One region of the Ligilactobacillus animalis genome, then DNA from elsewhere that is predicted to be linked to it. Evidence: predicted binding sites of a transcription regulator. Region 1 holds the regulator's gene; the other holds the start of a gene.
What was found. Region 1 encodes LexA, which represses DNA repair genes until DNA is damaged. Its sites were predicted from a motif close to CNAACANNTGTTNG; they were not measured.

Region 1 (7,544 bases):
TTGCAGAGTTCTTCGCCAAAAGATACGATCAACTTGCATAAACAACAAGTGGTACAACTCAAAAAAGATCTATTCCGGGCAACGGAAAAGTATGTTGGTGATAGGGAGCAACGTTTGATAAAGGCTACTAATGCCTTGGATATGTTGAGTCCGTTACGTGTCATGGGACGTGGCTTTTCTTACGTCACAGCGGATGAAAAGATCATCAAAAAGACATCTGATCTGACGGTCGGTTCGGAGATCAAATTGCATTTGAGCGATGGTAGTGTGAAGGCTAAAGTTACTAAAATTGATGGGATGAAGAAAAAATGACAGAAAATAATTTAACTTTTGAACAAGAATTACAAATGTTAGAAGCGATCGTAGGCAAACTTGAGCAAGGCGATGTTCCTTTAGAAGAAGCGCTAGCACAATTCCAAAAAGGGGTAGCTTTGAGTAAAAAATTACAAGAGACCCTCCAAAATGCCGAGGATACTCTGACCAAAGTTATCAACGAAGAAGGTCAAGAAGTCGTCTTTGAAGCAAACAATGACTGAGATTTAGCTGTGTATTGTGAGAAATTTGGTGGGAGCAATACTGTTAAAGTAAACAAGGAAGGAATCTAGGTTTTCTTGATGATCCCATACCTAGAGAGTGAAAAATGCAGTTAGCAACTTTTCAAAATAAAATGATCCCTTTGCTTGAACAGCATATGCGACATTACTTGGCGCAATTTACTGAGAATAAGACGCTACAAGCAGCTATGCAATATTCGCTTGAAGCGGGTGGTAAGCGGATCAGACCGCTTTTGATCATGTTGATCTGTCAAAGTTTAGGCAAAAAGATCGATCCAGATGTTTTGAGTGTGGCGGGAAGTTTAGAATTTCTGCACACCTACTCTTTGATCCATGATGATCTACCTGAGATGGATAATGATGATCTCCGACGGGGAAAACCGACAAATCATAAAGTTTTTGGTCAAGATATAGCGGTTTTAGCAGGTGATGCCCTTTTAACTGAGGCTTTTGGTTGGATAGCTAAAACAAAGCTGTCACCTAAAAAACGTGTTACCTTGGTGGCTGAACTCGCCAAAGCTGCAGGGGCAAATGGGATGGTCGCAGGCCAAACCAGTGATATCTTAGGTGAAAAGACCACGTTGACTTTAGCTGAGTTGATGCAAGTCCATAAAAACAAGACCGGACAATTGTTGGAGTATGCTTGTTTTGCCGGTGCCATTTTAGGTGGAGCGACTCCAAAACAAGAGCAGGCATTAGTTACTTTTGGCCAAAAATTTGGTCTAGCCTTTCAGATCTATGACGATATTTTAGATGTAACGGCGACGACTGCCGAGTTGGGTAAGACAGCTAATAAGGATGTGGCGGAAAATAAAAATACTTATCCGCGCCTTTTAGGACTAGAGGGAGCTAAGCAAGCGCTAGCTGATACGTTGGAACAAGCAAAAGATCAACTTGAGTTTTTAGCCGGAAGTGGTTTTGAGACTTCTCTTTTGCGTCAAGTGCTAGAGTATTTTAAATTATAAGTAAGGATGTAAGTATGAAAAAAGAACGTGTAGATGTATTATTGGTCAAGCAGGGTCTATTCGAGACACGCGAACAAGCAAAACGTGCAGTTATGGCAGGCGAGATCTTAGGTGAAAATGAAGAACGCTTAGATAAACCAGGTGAAAAGATCGATCCAAGTGTCAAATTACATTTTAAGGGTAAAAAAATGCCTTATGTTAGTCGTGGTGGCTTAAAGCTTGAAAAAGCGCTCAAAGTCTTTAAACTAAGTACCAAAAATAAGACAGTCCTTGATATTGGTTCATCTACGGGGGGCTTTACTGATGTCGCCTTACAAAAAGGGGCTAAGTTGAGTTATGCTCTCGATGTGGGAACTAATCAATTAGCTTGGAAGTTGCGCCAAGATCCGCGAGTCGTTGTGATGGAGAATACTAACTTTCGCTACAGTAAATTAGAAGATTTTACTGCTGGACGCCCTGATTTTGCGACGATCGATGTTTCTTTTATTTCTTTACAACTTATTTTGCCGACTTTACATGCGATCTTGGAGCCGGGCGGAGACGTGGTGGCTTTGATCAAGCCTCAATTTGAGGCGGGGCGTGAAAAGGTCGGTAAGCATGGGATCGTTCGGGATGAAAAGGTTCATTTAGAAGTAGTCCAAGAGTTGATCGCTTTTGCTGTCAAAGCAGGCTATGATGTTTTAGACCTTGATTTTTCACCGATCACGGGTGGTGAAGGAAATATTGAATTTTTAGTTCATTTGCGTTCAACCTCAGAGACTGCAACGATCAGTGCGAATGTCGATCCAAGTGCGGTGATCAAACAAGCCCATCAAACATTACTTCATCAAAAAGATAAGTAGGTAGGAAGGATGATTTCTCAGTGAGAAAACAAGATAGACAACGAATTATTAAAAAAATGATCCAGGATAATGCGATTTATCGGCAAGAAGACTTTGTTAGTCTCCTTTCAGCTAAGGGAGTTGAAGTGACTCAAGCTACTATCTCACGTGACGTAAAAGAGATGCAGTTGATCAAAGTCCCAACGCCAGATGGATCATATCGGTATAGTTTACCGACGACCAAGAAGGATAATACCGAAAAAAAACTAAGGAAAGTTTTGCGTGACGCCTATCTTGTTTCTGACTGTCACCGTGATCTATGTATGGTCAAAGTTTTGCCTGGTAATGGGCCAGCGCTTTCGAGCTTGATCTCACAAATGAACTATGATGAAGTCTTTGCTACTTTAGGCGATGATGACACGATCATGCTCTTTGCACGCTCAAATGAGGATGCATTGCAGATCGAGCGTAAATTATTGGCTTTGATCGATGATAAATAGGACTTTTAGATTTTGGGAAAGGAAAAACTGTTACTCTTAGCAACAGCAGGAAAGTACTTTGTTACAAGAATTAATGATCCGTGATTTTGCAATTATTGAGCAGTTGACCGTTGATTTTGGAACGAATATGACGGTCTTGACTGGTGAAACAGGGGCTGGTAAATCTATTATTATCGATGCTTTAGGACTACTAGCAGGTGGACGTGGCTCGAGTGATTTTATCCGCAAGGGAGCTAATAAGTCGTTACTCCAGGGGCAATTTACCATTCCTAAAGCGACGCGCACATATGAGCTTTTAGATGAATTTGGGATCGAATGTGAAGATGACGTTTTGATCTTACAACGCGATATTTATCGCAGTGGTAAAAATGTTTGCCGGATAAATGGTGTTTTGGTTAATTTGGGCACATTACGGCAGGTAGGGCAAACCTTGATCGATATCCACGGACAAAATGAGCATCAAGAATTGATGGATCCTGAGCGCCATTTAGCCCTAGTTGATAATTATCAGCCTGAGATCCTAGCTAAATTGACACAATACCAGGCACTTTATGCCAATTATCGTCGCCTTTCGCAAGCACTGGAGCAACGCGAGAAAAATGCGCATGAGTGGGCTCAAAGACTCGATATGTTACAATTTCAAGTTAATGAGATCAGTGAGGCGCAGTTACACGAGGGCGAAGAAGAAGAGCTCCAAGAACAAAAACGTCAATTAGATAATTATCAAACGATCCATCACGCCTTAGAGATGAGTTATCAAGCACTAAATGGTGAAGAATTAGATGTGATGAGCGTTCTAGGAAATGTCATGAGTGAATTAGAAGATGTGGCTGAGTTCAATTCTGAATTAGCCGCGATCTACGAAAAGGTTTCTGATGCTTTTTATAATCTGCAAGATGCAGCACATGAAGTTTCAGGGCAATTAAGTGATCTGGAGTGGGATGAAGAACTGCTAAATTCAATTGAGGCACGGCTCGAAACGATCCATCAGCTCAAGCGTAAATATGGTGATTCGATCGAAATGATCTTGGCTTATTACGATAAGATAAAACACGAGCTTGAAACGATGCAACAAAGCGATGAAAACTTAGAGCAGCAAGTCGAACAGGTCAAAGAAGCTCACGCCAAGGCAAAAGAATTAGCACTAGAGATCAGCGAGTTACGCAAACAGACTGCTAAACGCCTTGAAAATGAGATACATCAGCAATTAAGTGCGCTTTATATGGATAAAGCTGTTTTTGAAGTACGTTTTTTACCAGAGAACGGGCAATTGACTGAGACTGGGCTTGATCGGGTCGAATTTTACATTCAAACTAACCCCGGAGAAGAAATGGGCGCTTTAGCAAAGATCGCTTCTGGTGGTGAATTGTCGCGGATCATGCTCGCGCTAAAGACGATCTTTGCCCAAAATAAGGGTGTGACGAGTATTATTTTCGATGAGGTCGATACTGGAGTCAGTGGGCGCGTCGCCCAGGCAATCGCAGAAAAGATCAGTCAGATCGCAACTAATTCGCAAGTGTTGTGTATCACGCATTTACCACAGGTCGCAGCTGTGGCAGACCATCACTACTTTATTGCTAAGCATGTAGCTAATGGTCGGACTGAAACTTCGCTGACGATCTTAAACGATAAGGAACGGATCGAAGAATTAGCCCGAATGTTATCGGGTTCTTCGATCACGACTTTGACGCTAGAACATGCAGAAGAATTGCTAAAAATGGCTAAGGCAAGTAAATAGTTCTAAAAGATGCACTTTGAGGCATCTTTTTTTTGAATAAAAAAACTAGAAGTCGGTAAACTCCTAGTTGCTAAAATATTGACTTTAGATCATATCACGGTAGAGCCCAATGACTTTGCCTAAAATTACGACATTATCCAAGATGATCGGATCCATCGTTTCATTTTCAGGTTGTAATCTAAAATATCCGTCTTCTTTGTAGAATCGCTTGCACGTTGCTTCATCGTCTTCGGTCATGGCGATCACGATATCACCATTGTCAGCAGCAGATTGTTTTCTAACGATAACTTGATCACCATCTAAGATCCCAGCATCGATCATGCTTTCACCACGGATGTTCAACATGAACAAATCATTGGCATCGCTTAAATTAGGTGGTAATGGGAAATAATCAGTTGTTTCTTCAACGGTTAAGATCGGCATCCCTGCAGTTACCGTTCCGACAACGGGGATCTCATTTAAGGTCGTTTTGATCCCCAAAGCGTCTAGACCAGCTGGAGTAACTTCCATTGCCCGTGGCTTAGTAGGATCTTTTTTAAGAAAGCCTTTCTTAGTTAAGCGTGCTAAATGACCGTGTACAGTTGAGGTCGAAGAAAGGGAGACTGCTTGGCAGATCTCGCGTACAGTCGGTGGATAACCTTTGCTCTCAACTGTATTGTAGATAAAACGCAAAATGTTTAGCTGTCTTTTTTCGGATGCTTTTGTCATTTTGAACACCTCAATACATTTTTATAGGGTAATTATAACATAGAAAACCAACAGTTACAAACAAGCGTTTGCTTTATCTAGAGAAAGTGACTAAGTTAATGACTTTCTTAAAATTTTGAGATAGAATATAAATGATAGATCATCTTGGAAAAGAGGAATTTAACATGGAAAAAGACGAAAAATTAGAACAAGCGTCAGAAACGACGGAAGCAAAAAAAGGTGCGATCCCCCAAGAACTGATCGATCGCATCAATGAATTATCTAAAAAGAAAAAAGAAGGCACGCTAACAGAAGCTGAAAAAGAAGAACAACAAGAATTGCGTAAGACTTACTTAGCGATGTTTAGAGAAAACTTCCGTAGTCACGTAGAAATGTTACAAGTCTACGATAAAGATGGCAATGAAGTTACGCCAGAAAAGGTCAAAAAGATCCAACGTGAACGTGGTTTGCGTGATAATTAAAGCCGTTTAACGCTTTATTTTTAAGGATAACTTGTGTAGAATAAGTAGTTGAATGAATATAATGAGAAGGGGGTGCTGAAATGTCTACTGGAATTTGGATCGTACTTGTAGTCTTAGCGCTTATCCTTGGCTTTGTTGGTGGTTTCTTTGCTGCTCGTAAGTACATGGAAGACTATTTGAAGAAAAATCCGCCGATCAATGAACAGATGTTGCGGACGATGATGATTCAGATGGGGCAAAAGCCTTCTGAAAAGAAACTTCATCAAATGATGGCTTCAATGAAGCAAAATATGTCTAAAAAGTAATTTAAAACTAAAAATAGGTTGTGACTTGCGAGTCCAACCTATTTTTAGTTATTTTTTTGTTGTAGGATCGATGTAGTGGAAGTTTGGATCGATCGCTTTGTCCAGTTTGGTAAAGGCTTGTTCCATTTCATTGATGATCGTTGCTTGGGTCTCATCGGTCAATTTAGTTTTGCGATCAACGTAGATCGGTTCACCAAAGCGAACAGTTGTCTTTTTACGGCTAAAGAGTGTTTTTAAGGTCAAGGGCCCTTGGTAAACGGCAGGAACGATCGGGACACCAGTCATTTTAGCAATCAAAACGACGCCCCCTTTCATTTCCTGTGAATGTCTAGTCCCAGAAGGAAACATGATCAAAGAAAGATCACTTTTTTTAAGCAACTTGACTGGGGTCTTGATCACAGAGGGACCAGGATTTTTTCGGTCGACTGGAAAAGCGTTGGCATGTTTTAGGATAAACCGCAAAATTGGATTTTTGAAAAGTTCTTCTTTTGCCATGAAGCTGAATTTTTTAGGAGAAGCTGCTAAGGCAAAATACAAGGGATCAAACCAAGTGCGGTGTGGGCCAACCAAAATATAATTTCCTGAAGGTAAGTTTTCTTTGCCTTCAAAGTTTGGTTTACCGTTGATCAGATAAACAAGAAACCTAACTAGGCCTCGAATAAATGAATAAAACATGGTATTTACTGCTATAGACTGTGAGATATTTGAAAGTTCTATAGCCTTCCTTTCTTAGATAGCGCTGCTGCTAGCCGGCTCACAGTTTAACTTTCAAGTGGCTTCAATACTTGGACAGCACTATTTATTTATTATACATTTTTTAGTATGCTAAATTTATCTTAAAATTGCAAGTCACGTTAAAGAGTAAAAGAAGGTGTTTTGATTTGAATAAAATCGAATTGAGAGAAGATGAACGGATCGACCAGTTATACGCTAACGATATCAAAATAATTCAAAGCTCAAAAGTTTTTTCTTTTTCTTTGGATGCAGTGTTACTGGCCCATTTTGCCGAGCCAACAAAAAAAGAAAATGGCAAAGTAGTCGATCTCTGTGCGGGAAATGGAGCAGTTGGTCTATTTTTGACAAACAAAACTAAAGCTTCGATCGTGGCTGTCGAGATCCAACCTAAATTAGCTGAAATGGCTGAACGTAGTGTTAAATTAAATTCTTTAGAAAAACAGCTGACTGTCTTGAATCTTGATCTAAACGATTCGTTGACGCATTTGAAAAAAGATAGCTTTGATACGGTCACATGTAATCCCCCGTACTTTTCGGATCTTCCAACTAGCAAAAAAAATCCTAACCCTTATCTGGCATTGGCCCGCCATGAGATCACGGTGACTTTAGCTCAAACGATCGAAATGAGTAGTGCACTTTTAAAAACTAAAGGTAAAGCTTATTTTGTTCATCGTCCCGATAGACTGTGGGAGATCTTTGAATGCATGCAAAAAAATCGGCTAGCTCCTAAGAAGATCCAACTAGTCTATCCTAAAGC
Region 2 (7,544 bases), 470 kb from region 1:
TGGAGGAGTTAGCGAAAGATACTTTCAAGACGATCAAAGACCGTGATCAACAGATCGCTGCTTTCCTAGCTTTAAACGAAGAAGCTGCTTTGAAGCAAGCTAAAGAACTTGACCAAAATGGGATCGATCCAGCTAATGTTTTAGCTGGGATCCCGATCGCGATCAAAGATAATATCGTGACAAAAGGCTTGCGGACAACGGCTGCCAGCAAGATGTTAGAAAACTTTGACCCGATCTATGATGCAACAGTTATGGAAAAATTAGCTGCTGCTCAAATGATCAATGTGGGTAAAGTCAACATGGATGAATTTGCTATGGGTGGTTCGACTGAAAGTTCAGCCTTTAAGGTAACTAAGAATGCTTGGGATCAAACTAAAGTCCCTGGTGGCTCTTCTGGTGGTTCAGCAGCCGCTGTTGCTTCGGGCCAAGTTTTAGCTGCCCTAGGTTCAGATACCGGTGGTTCGATCCGTCAACCAGCAGCATATAATGGTATCGTTGGGGTCAAACCTACTTATGGTCGTGTATCTCGTTACGGCTTGATCGCTTTTGCTTCTAGCTTAGATCAGATCGGACCATTGACACGCACAGTCAAAGACAATGCCTATGTCCTAAATGCGATCAGCGGTCATGATAGCCGTGATTTTACCAGCTCTAACCGTGAAGTTCCTGACTTTACCCAAGGCTTAGATGGTGATATCAAGGGTATGAAGATCGCCGTGCCAAAAGAATACTTTGGTGAAGGTGTTGATGAAGATGTTAAAGAAGCGATCAAAGAAGCGATCAAGACATTTGAAAGCTTGGGTGCGACCGTTGATGAAGTTTCCTTGCCACACAGCAAGTATGGGGTACAAGTATACTACATCATTGCCTCTTCTGAAGCTTCATCTAACTTACAACGTTTTGATGGGATCCGCTACGGCTTTAGAGCCCAAGATGTTAAGAACTTAGAAGACGTTTATGTTCGTTCACGCTCGGAAGGCTTTGGCGATGAAGTTAAACGCCGGATCATGTTAGGGACATTCTCACTTTCCGCTGGGACTTATGATGCCTTCTTCAAGAAAGCTGCTCAAGTTAGAACCTTGATCTGCCAAGATTTTGCGAAAGTCTTTAACGACTATGACTTGATCTTAGGACCAACTGCACCAACAACAGCTTATGGGATCGGTGATGAGATCAATGATCCGATCACGATGTACATGAATGATATCTTGACGATCCCGGTAAACTTAGCTGGTCTACCAGGGATGTCACTTCCAGCTGGTTTCTCTAACGGTTTGCCGATCGGGATGCAATTGATCGCACCACAATTTAGAGAAGATACGATGTATAAAGCGGGCTATGCTTTTGAACAAGCAACCGACTTCCATAAACAAGTTCCAACGATCGGGGGTCAAAACTAATGAACTTTGAAACAACAATCGGGCTTGAAGTCCACATTGAAATGAAGACAAACTCCAAGGCTTATTCTCCCGCACCAGTAGTTTACGGGGCAGAACCAAATACGAATACTAATGTTATCGATTGGGGCTATCCTGGGGTCTTGCCACAATTGAACAAGGGCGCTTTGGAATACGGGATGCGTGCTGCTTTAGCACTTAACTGTGAGATCACACGGGATATCCACTTTGACCGTAAGAACTACTTCTATCCAGATAATCCAAAAGCATACCAGATCACCCAAGCTCAAACACCGATCGGACACGATGGTTGGCTTGAGATCGAACTTGAAGATGGAACTAAAAAGAAGATCGGGATCGAAGAAATGCACGTCGAAGAAGATGCGGGTAAAAACACGCATAATCCGGACGGCTACTCTTATGTTGACTTGAACCGTCAAGGCACACCATTGATCGAGATCGTCTCTAAACCAGATATCGCTTCTCCAGAAGAAGCTTACGCATACTTGACACGTTTACGTCAGATCATTCAATTTACCGGCGTATCCGATGTGAAGATGGAAGAAGGTTCAATGCGGGCTGACGTTAACATCTCAGTTCGTGCGATCGGTTCAACTAAGTTTGGGACTAAGACGGAAATGAAGAACTTAAACTCCTTTGAACACGTGAAAAAAGGTTTGGAATATGAAGCTAAGCGTCAAGAACGTGTCTTGATGGCTGGTGGTGAGATCCAACAAGAAACACGGCGTTTTGATGAACCAAGTGGTGAAACGATCTTGATGCGTGTCAAAGAAGGTAAGAGCGATTACCGTTACTTCCCAGAACCTGATCTACCACCGATCCATATTTCTGATGAATGGGTCGCTGAAGTCAAAGGTTCGATCCCAGAAATGCCTGACGTTCGTCGTAAACGCTATGTCAACGACTGGGGCATTACTGAATATGATGCGGGCGTCTTGACGCAAACAAAAGAAATGTCTGATTTCTATGAAGCAACTGTAGCTGCTGGAGCGGATGCTAAATTAGCTGCTAACTGGTTGATGGGTGAAGTTAGTGCTTATTTGAATGCTCAAAAAGTTGAGTTAGGTCAAACGGCATTGACCCCAGAACATTTGGCAACCATGATCAAGTTGATTCAAGATGAAACGATCTCATCTAAGATCGCTAAGAAGGTCTTTAAAGAGATCATCAAAAATGATACCGAACCAAAAGCATGGGTCGAAGAAAAAGGCATGGTACAATTATCTGACCCAGCTAAATTGCAACCGATCATCGATGAAGTATTGGACAACAACGAACAATCGATCGAAGACTTTAAGAATGGTAAAGATCGTGCGGTTGGCTTCTTAGTGGGTAACATCATGAAACAGACCCATGGTAAAGCTAACCCTAAAGTTGTTAATAAATTGTTGATGGCAAGTTTAAAGGAAAGATAGACGCAAACTGCGCCATGAGGGAATAATTATGCAAAAGCGTTGCCGAATTATTTATAATCCGACATCTGGACGTGAAGCTTTAAAAAATGATCTAGTTGAGATCTTAAATATTTTAGAACGTGCTGGTTATGAAACGAGTGCCTTTGCAACGACGCCTGAACCTAATTCTGCTCAAAATGAAGCTAAACGAGCAGCTCAAGCAGGCTTTAACTTGATCATTGCTGCTGGTGGTGATGGCACGATCAATGAAGTCGTTAATGGGATCGCCCCTCTAAAGCATCGGCCAAAGTTGGGGATCATTCCCGCCGGTACAACTAATGACTATGCGCGTGCTTTAAAGATACCACGGGAAAGTCCGATCGAAGCAGCTAAAGTTATCGCCAATGGTAAAACGGTCAAGATGGATATCGGGCGGGCTAATGACAAATATTTTGTCAACATTGCAGCTGGTGGTCTCTTGAGTGAATTGACATATGCGGTGCCATCTGAATTCAAGACGCTCTTTGGCTATTTGGCTTACCTAGTTAAGGGGGCTGAATTGTTGCCACGGATCAAACCGATCAACATGCACCTTGAATATGATGATGGGGTTTATGACGGAAAAGCATCGATGTTTTTCTTAGCTTTGACTAATTCAGTTGGTGGCTTTGAGCAGATCGTGCCCGACGCCAGTTTAGACGACGGAAAATTTACCTTGATCGTGGTCAAGACGAGCAATCTGTTAGAAATGATGCGTTTGATCACAATGGTCTTAAACGGTGGTAAACACATCAACGACGCTAATATCCTCTATGTTAAAACATCTAAGTTGGTCGCTAAACCAGTCGACGAAAAAATGATGATCAACATCGATGGTGAATACGGTGGGGATGCACCGATGAAATTCAAGAACTTGAAACGTCACATTGAGATCTTTGCTAATACCCAAGAGATCCCAGAACGGGCGATCACGGAAGTCAAAGAAGATGAAGATATGGACGAAGCCAAGAAAAACTTTGTTGATGGTGTCCAAGAACTCGATGAATCTGACAATATCAAATTAGATAAGTAGTTAAGAACTCGTTGTTCCAAGATGGAGCAGCGAGTTTTTTTATCTAAATTTCTACTTGCCTTATAGTTCACTTCAGGGTTTATAGTTATTCTTGTAAATAAGTGGAAGCATAATATGCTCAAAAGTAAAATGAGAGAAGTTTTTGGATGACAAAAAAGATATTTTAACATGGGCAAAAGAGGTAATAGAAAAATGAAAAAAGTATTGATCATGGCAGCTAATGGACAAATTTCACGTTTAGTTGAGGAACGTGTCTTAACTGAACCAGAATTTTCTGATGTTGAGTTGACGTTATTTTTACGCGATAAAAAACGTTTGGCAGCTTTAGAAGATAATGACCGTGTGACGTTGATCGAAGGCAGTTTGAATAATTATGCTGATGTCAAACAAGCTATTTTGGGTCAAAATCTAGTCTTTGTAGGCGTGGTCGATCATACTAGTGATAACCATCAAACTAAATATGTGATCGAGGCGATGAAAGAAACAGGTGTTAAGCGGGGCGTCTTTACCAACATTTTAGGGATCTATGATGAAGTTTTAGGTGAATTTGGGCGTTAGAACAAAGAGATGGTTGCACCTGGCTTGGAATCAGCTGAAATTTCTGATAAGCTGTTGGCAAGATCAGGTCTAGACTATACGACTTTACGGCTCTCATGGTTAAATGATCGTGAAGTGGCTTATGAGATCACTCATAAAGATGAAACTTATCTCGGTGTTTCAGGTTCGCGTAAGAGTATTGCGGATGTGGTCTTAAGGATCATTGCTGATCCAAAATTTTTAGTCAATGATAGTGTGGGCATCGCTGACCCTAAGACTGAGGGCAGTGAGCGTCTAGTGTATTAATGAGAGGGGTAGATAGGATGAAAGCGGCAATCTTTGTAGAACCAGGCAAAATGGAAGTTACGGAAGTCGAAAAACCAACACTTCAAAAATCAACTGATGCGATCATCAAGATCGTGCGTGCTTGTGTCTGTGGTTCAGATCTTTGGTGGTATCGCGGGATCTCTAAACGTCAAGCTAACAGTTTAGTTGGTCATGAGGCGATCGGGCTCGTTGCTGAAGTTGGAGTAGATGTAAAAAATGTCAAAGTTGGTGATTTCGTGATCGTCCCCTTTACCCATGGTTGTGGATACTGTGCGGCATGTCAAGCAGGCTTTGATGGTAACTGTTTAAATCAAGAAGCCGGCGGTAATGGGGGCTATCAAGGTCAATATTTGCGGTATTATAACGCTGATTGGGGCCTAGTCAAGATCCCTGGTCAACCAGCTGATTATACTGATGACCAGTTGAATTCTCTTTTAACTTTATCTGATGTCATGGCAACTGGCTATCACGCTGCTTTTACGGCTGAAGTCAAAGCCGGTGATACTGTTGTTGTGATCGGTGATGGAGCTGTTGGACTTTGTGGCGTTATCGGTGCCAAATTACGTGGGGCTAAGCGGATCATCAGTTTGAGCCACCATGAAGATCGAGCTAAATTAGCCCGTGAATTTGGAGCGACTGATATCGTTTCTGAGCGTGGCGATATGGCAGTTCAAAAAGTACTAGAATTGACAGATGGTGCGGGTGCAGATGCTGTTTTAGAATGTGTAGGGGCAACTTCAGCGATCGAACAAGCCGGGCAAGTAGCTCGTCCAGGTGCAGTGATCGGTCGTGTAGGCGTTCCGCAAACTGAACCAAGCTCTAATCAACTATTTTGGAAAAATATCGGTTTACGCGGTGGGCTCGCTTCGGTCACGACTCATGATCGAGCCGTACTATTAGCGGCAGTCTTAGAGGGCAAGATCGAACCGGGTAAGGTCTTTACCAAACGTTTCACATTGGATGATGTCCAAGCCGCTTATGAAGCTATGGATAAACGTGAAGCGATCAAATCATTATTGATCATAAGTCAATAGGTCAAGGTACTTTGGGCTTCAGACCTATGAAAAAATCAATTAGGCAGCTAGGTAACTGGCTGCTTTTTTGTTAGAACAAGTATTTTGATTTTATTTTTACAAACTAATGTTCGGTATGATAGAATGGAAACGACAGATAAACGGAGGTGAGAGCATGCAACAAGGATCGATCTTTGAGGACCAAGCTAATGAACCGCTAGCTAGTCGTTTACGACCAGAGAATTTAGATCAAGTTTTCGGACAGACGCATTTATTGGGACCAGGTAAGATCTTACGAGAATTGATCACGCAAGATCGAGTGACTTCGATGATCTTATGGGGCCCTCCCGGTGTGGGGAAGACGACGTTGGCTCAAGTTATCGCTAAGCAGACTAAAGCCGGTTTTATCTCATTTAGTGCGGTCACAAGTGGGATCAAAGAGATCAAAAAGATCATGCAAGAAGCCGAAGCTAATACTGCTTATGGCCAAAAGACGATCGTTTTCGTAGACGAGATCCATCGTTTCAATAAGGCGCAACAGGATGCTTTCCTCCCATTTGTGGAAAATGGAAGTATCGTTTTGATCGGGGCAACGACAGAGAATCCATCTTTTGAGATCAATTCAGCGCTCTTATCCAGATTGAAAGTCTTTGTCTTAAAGCAACTGACGAAAGAACAATTAGTTGAATTATTGGATCGTGCTTGTCGAGAAGGATTTGAAAAAGAGCTCACCGCCTCAAAGACATTATTAGAACAGATCGCGATCTTTAGTGATGGGGATGCGCGAAATGCTTTGAATACCTTGGAGATGTTAGTTGATAATGGAAATGTCAGCCAAGATGGAACTTTAGAACTGAGCGATGATCTGTTAAGTCAAGTTTTAGGGGAAAAGACGCTCAAATATGATAAGAACGGTGAAGATCATTATGACTTGATCTCAGCGCTGCATAAATCCATGCGTAATAGCGATGTTGATGCAGCGATCTATTGGTTGAATCGGATGTTAGCTGGTGGTGAAGATCCTTTGTATATTGCCCGACGCTTGTTGCGGTTTGCCAGTGAAGATATCGGCTTAGCTGACAACAATGCATTGAATCTAGTGGTCAATGTTTTTCAAACGTGTCAATTTATCGGAATGCCCGAATGCAATGTGCATTTGACCCAAGCGGTGATCTATCTATCTTTGGCACCTAAATCTAATGCCGTCTATAAAGCAACTACAAGAGTCGCTAAAGATGTCAAACAGACTTTAAATGAACCTGTACCCCTGCAGATCAGAAATGGGACGACCAAGCTGATGAAAGAATTAGGCTATGGTAAAGGTTATGAGTTAGCTCATTTTGCTAAAGACAAACTGACTACAATGCAAACGATGCCGGATAATTTAGTGGGACATACTTATTATTTACCAACTGAGCAGGGAAACGAGATCCGTTTCAAACAACGCTTAGAACAGATCAAGGCGTGGCATCAACAACATGATAAAGCTTAAGAGTGGTGCGCCACTCTTTTTTACTTGACAAGATCATAGTTTATATATAAACTTACTAATTGAATTGTAAGGAAGTGGTAAGATGAATCGAGAAAGTTTGATCTTTATGCGTATTAGTCAGTTACAACGGCAACTTTTGGCAAACAGTGCAGAAGTCTTACAGCAAGCCGGGATAACCAACGCACAATATGATATTTTGAATCATTTATATAATCATGCTGGTTGTACACAAAAAGAATTGGCGACAACTTTGATCGTGACTAAGGGAAATATCACTCAAATCATCACAAA

Region 2: GSR62_RS06710 (replication-associated recombination protein A) is a predicted target of LexA. The motif match lies at 5,882-5,895, and genes of this name have one in related genera.

Annotation. Positions count from the first base shown of each region.
Region 1 covers NZ_CP047141.1:882,547-890,090, forward strand. The annotation lists gene xseA (exodeoxyribonuclease VII large subunit) at 1-312, shown strand, start outside; gene GSR62_RS04410 (exodeoxyribonuclease VII small subunit) at 309-536, shown strand; gene GSR62_RS04415 (polyprenyl synthetase family protein) at 641-1,519, shown strand; gene GSR62_RS04420 (TlyA family RNA methyltransferase) at 1,534-2,361, shown strand; gene GSR62_RS04425 (arginine repressor) at 2,382-2,840, shown strand; gene recN (DNA repair protein RecN) at 2,899-4,578, shown strand; gene lexA (transcriptional repressor LexA) at 4,663-5,286, opposite strand; gene GSR62_RS04440 (DUF896 domain-containing protein) at 5,451-5,747, shown strand; gene GSR62_RS04445 (YneF family protein) at 5,828-6,052, shown strand; gene GSR62_RS04450 (lysophospholipid acyltransferase family protein) at 6,101-6,727, opposite strand; gene GSR62_RS04455 (tRNA1(Val) (adenine(37)-N6)-methyltransferase) at 6,934-7,544, shown strand, end outside.
Region 2 covers NZ_CP047141.1:1,355,956-1,363,499, reverse strand. The annotation lists gene gatA (Asp-tRNA(Asn)/Glu-tRNA(Gln) amidotransferase subunit GatA) at 1-1,400, shown strand, start outside; gene gatB (Asp-tRNA(Asn)/Glu-tRNA(Gln) amidotransferase subunit GatB) at 1,400-2,833, shown strand; gene GSR62_RS06725 (diacylglycerol kinase) at 2,862-3,884, shown strand; partial or broken gene GSR62_RS06720 (NAD(P)H-binding protein) at 4,077-4,727, shown strand; gene GSR62_RS06715 (zinc-binding dehydrogenase) at 4,745-5,782, shown strand; gene GSR62_RS06710 (replication-associated recombination protein A) at 5,937-7,253, shown strand; gene GSR62_RS06705 (MarR family winged helix-turn-helix transcriptional regulator) at 7,336-7,544, shown strand, end outside.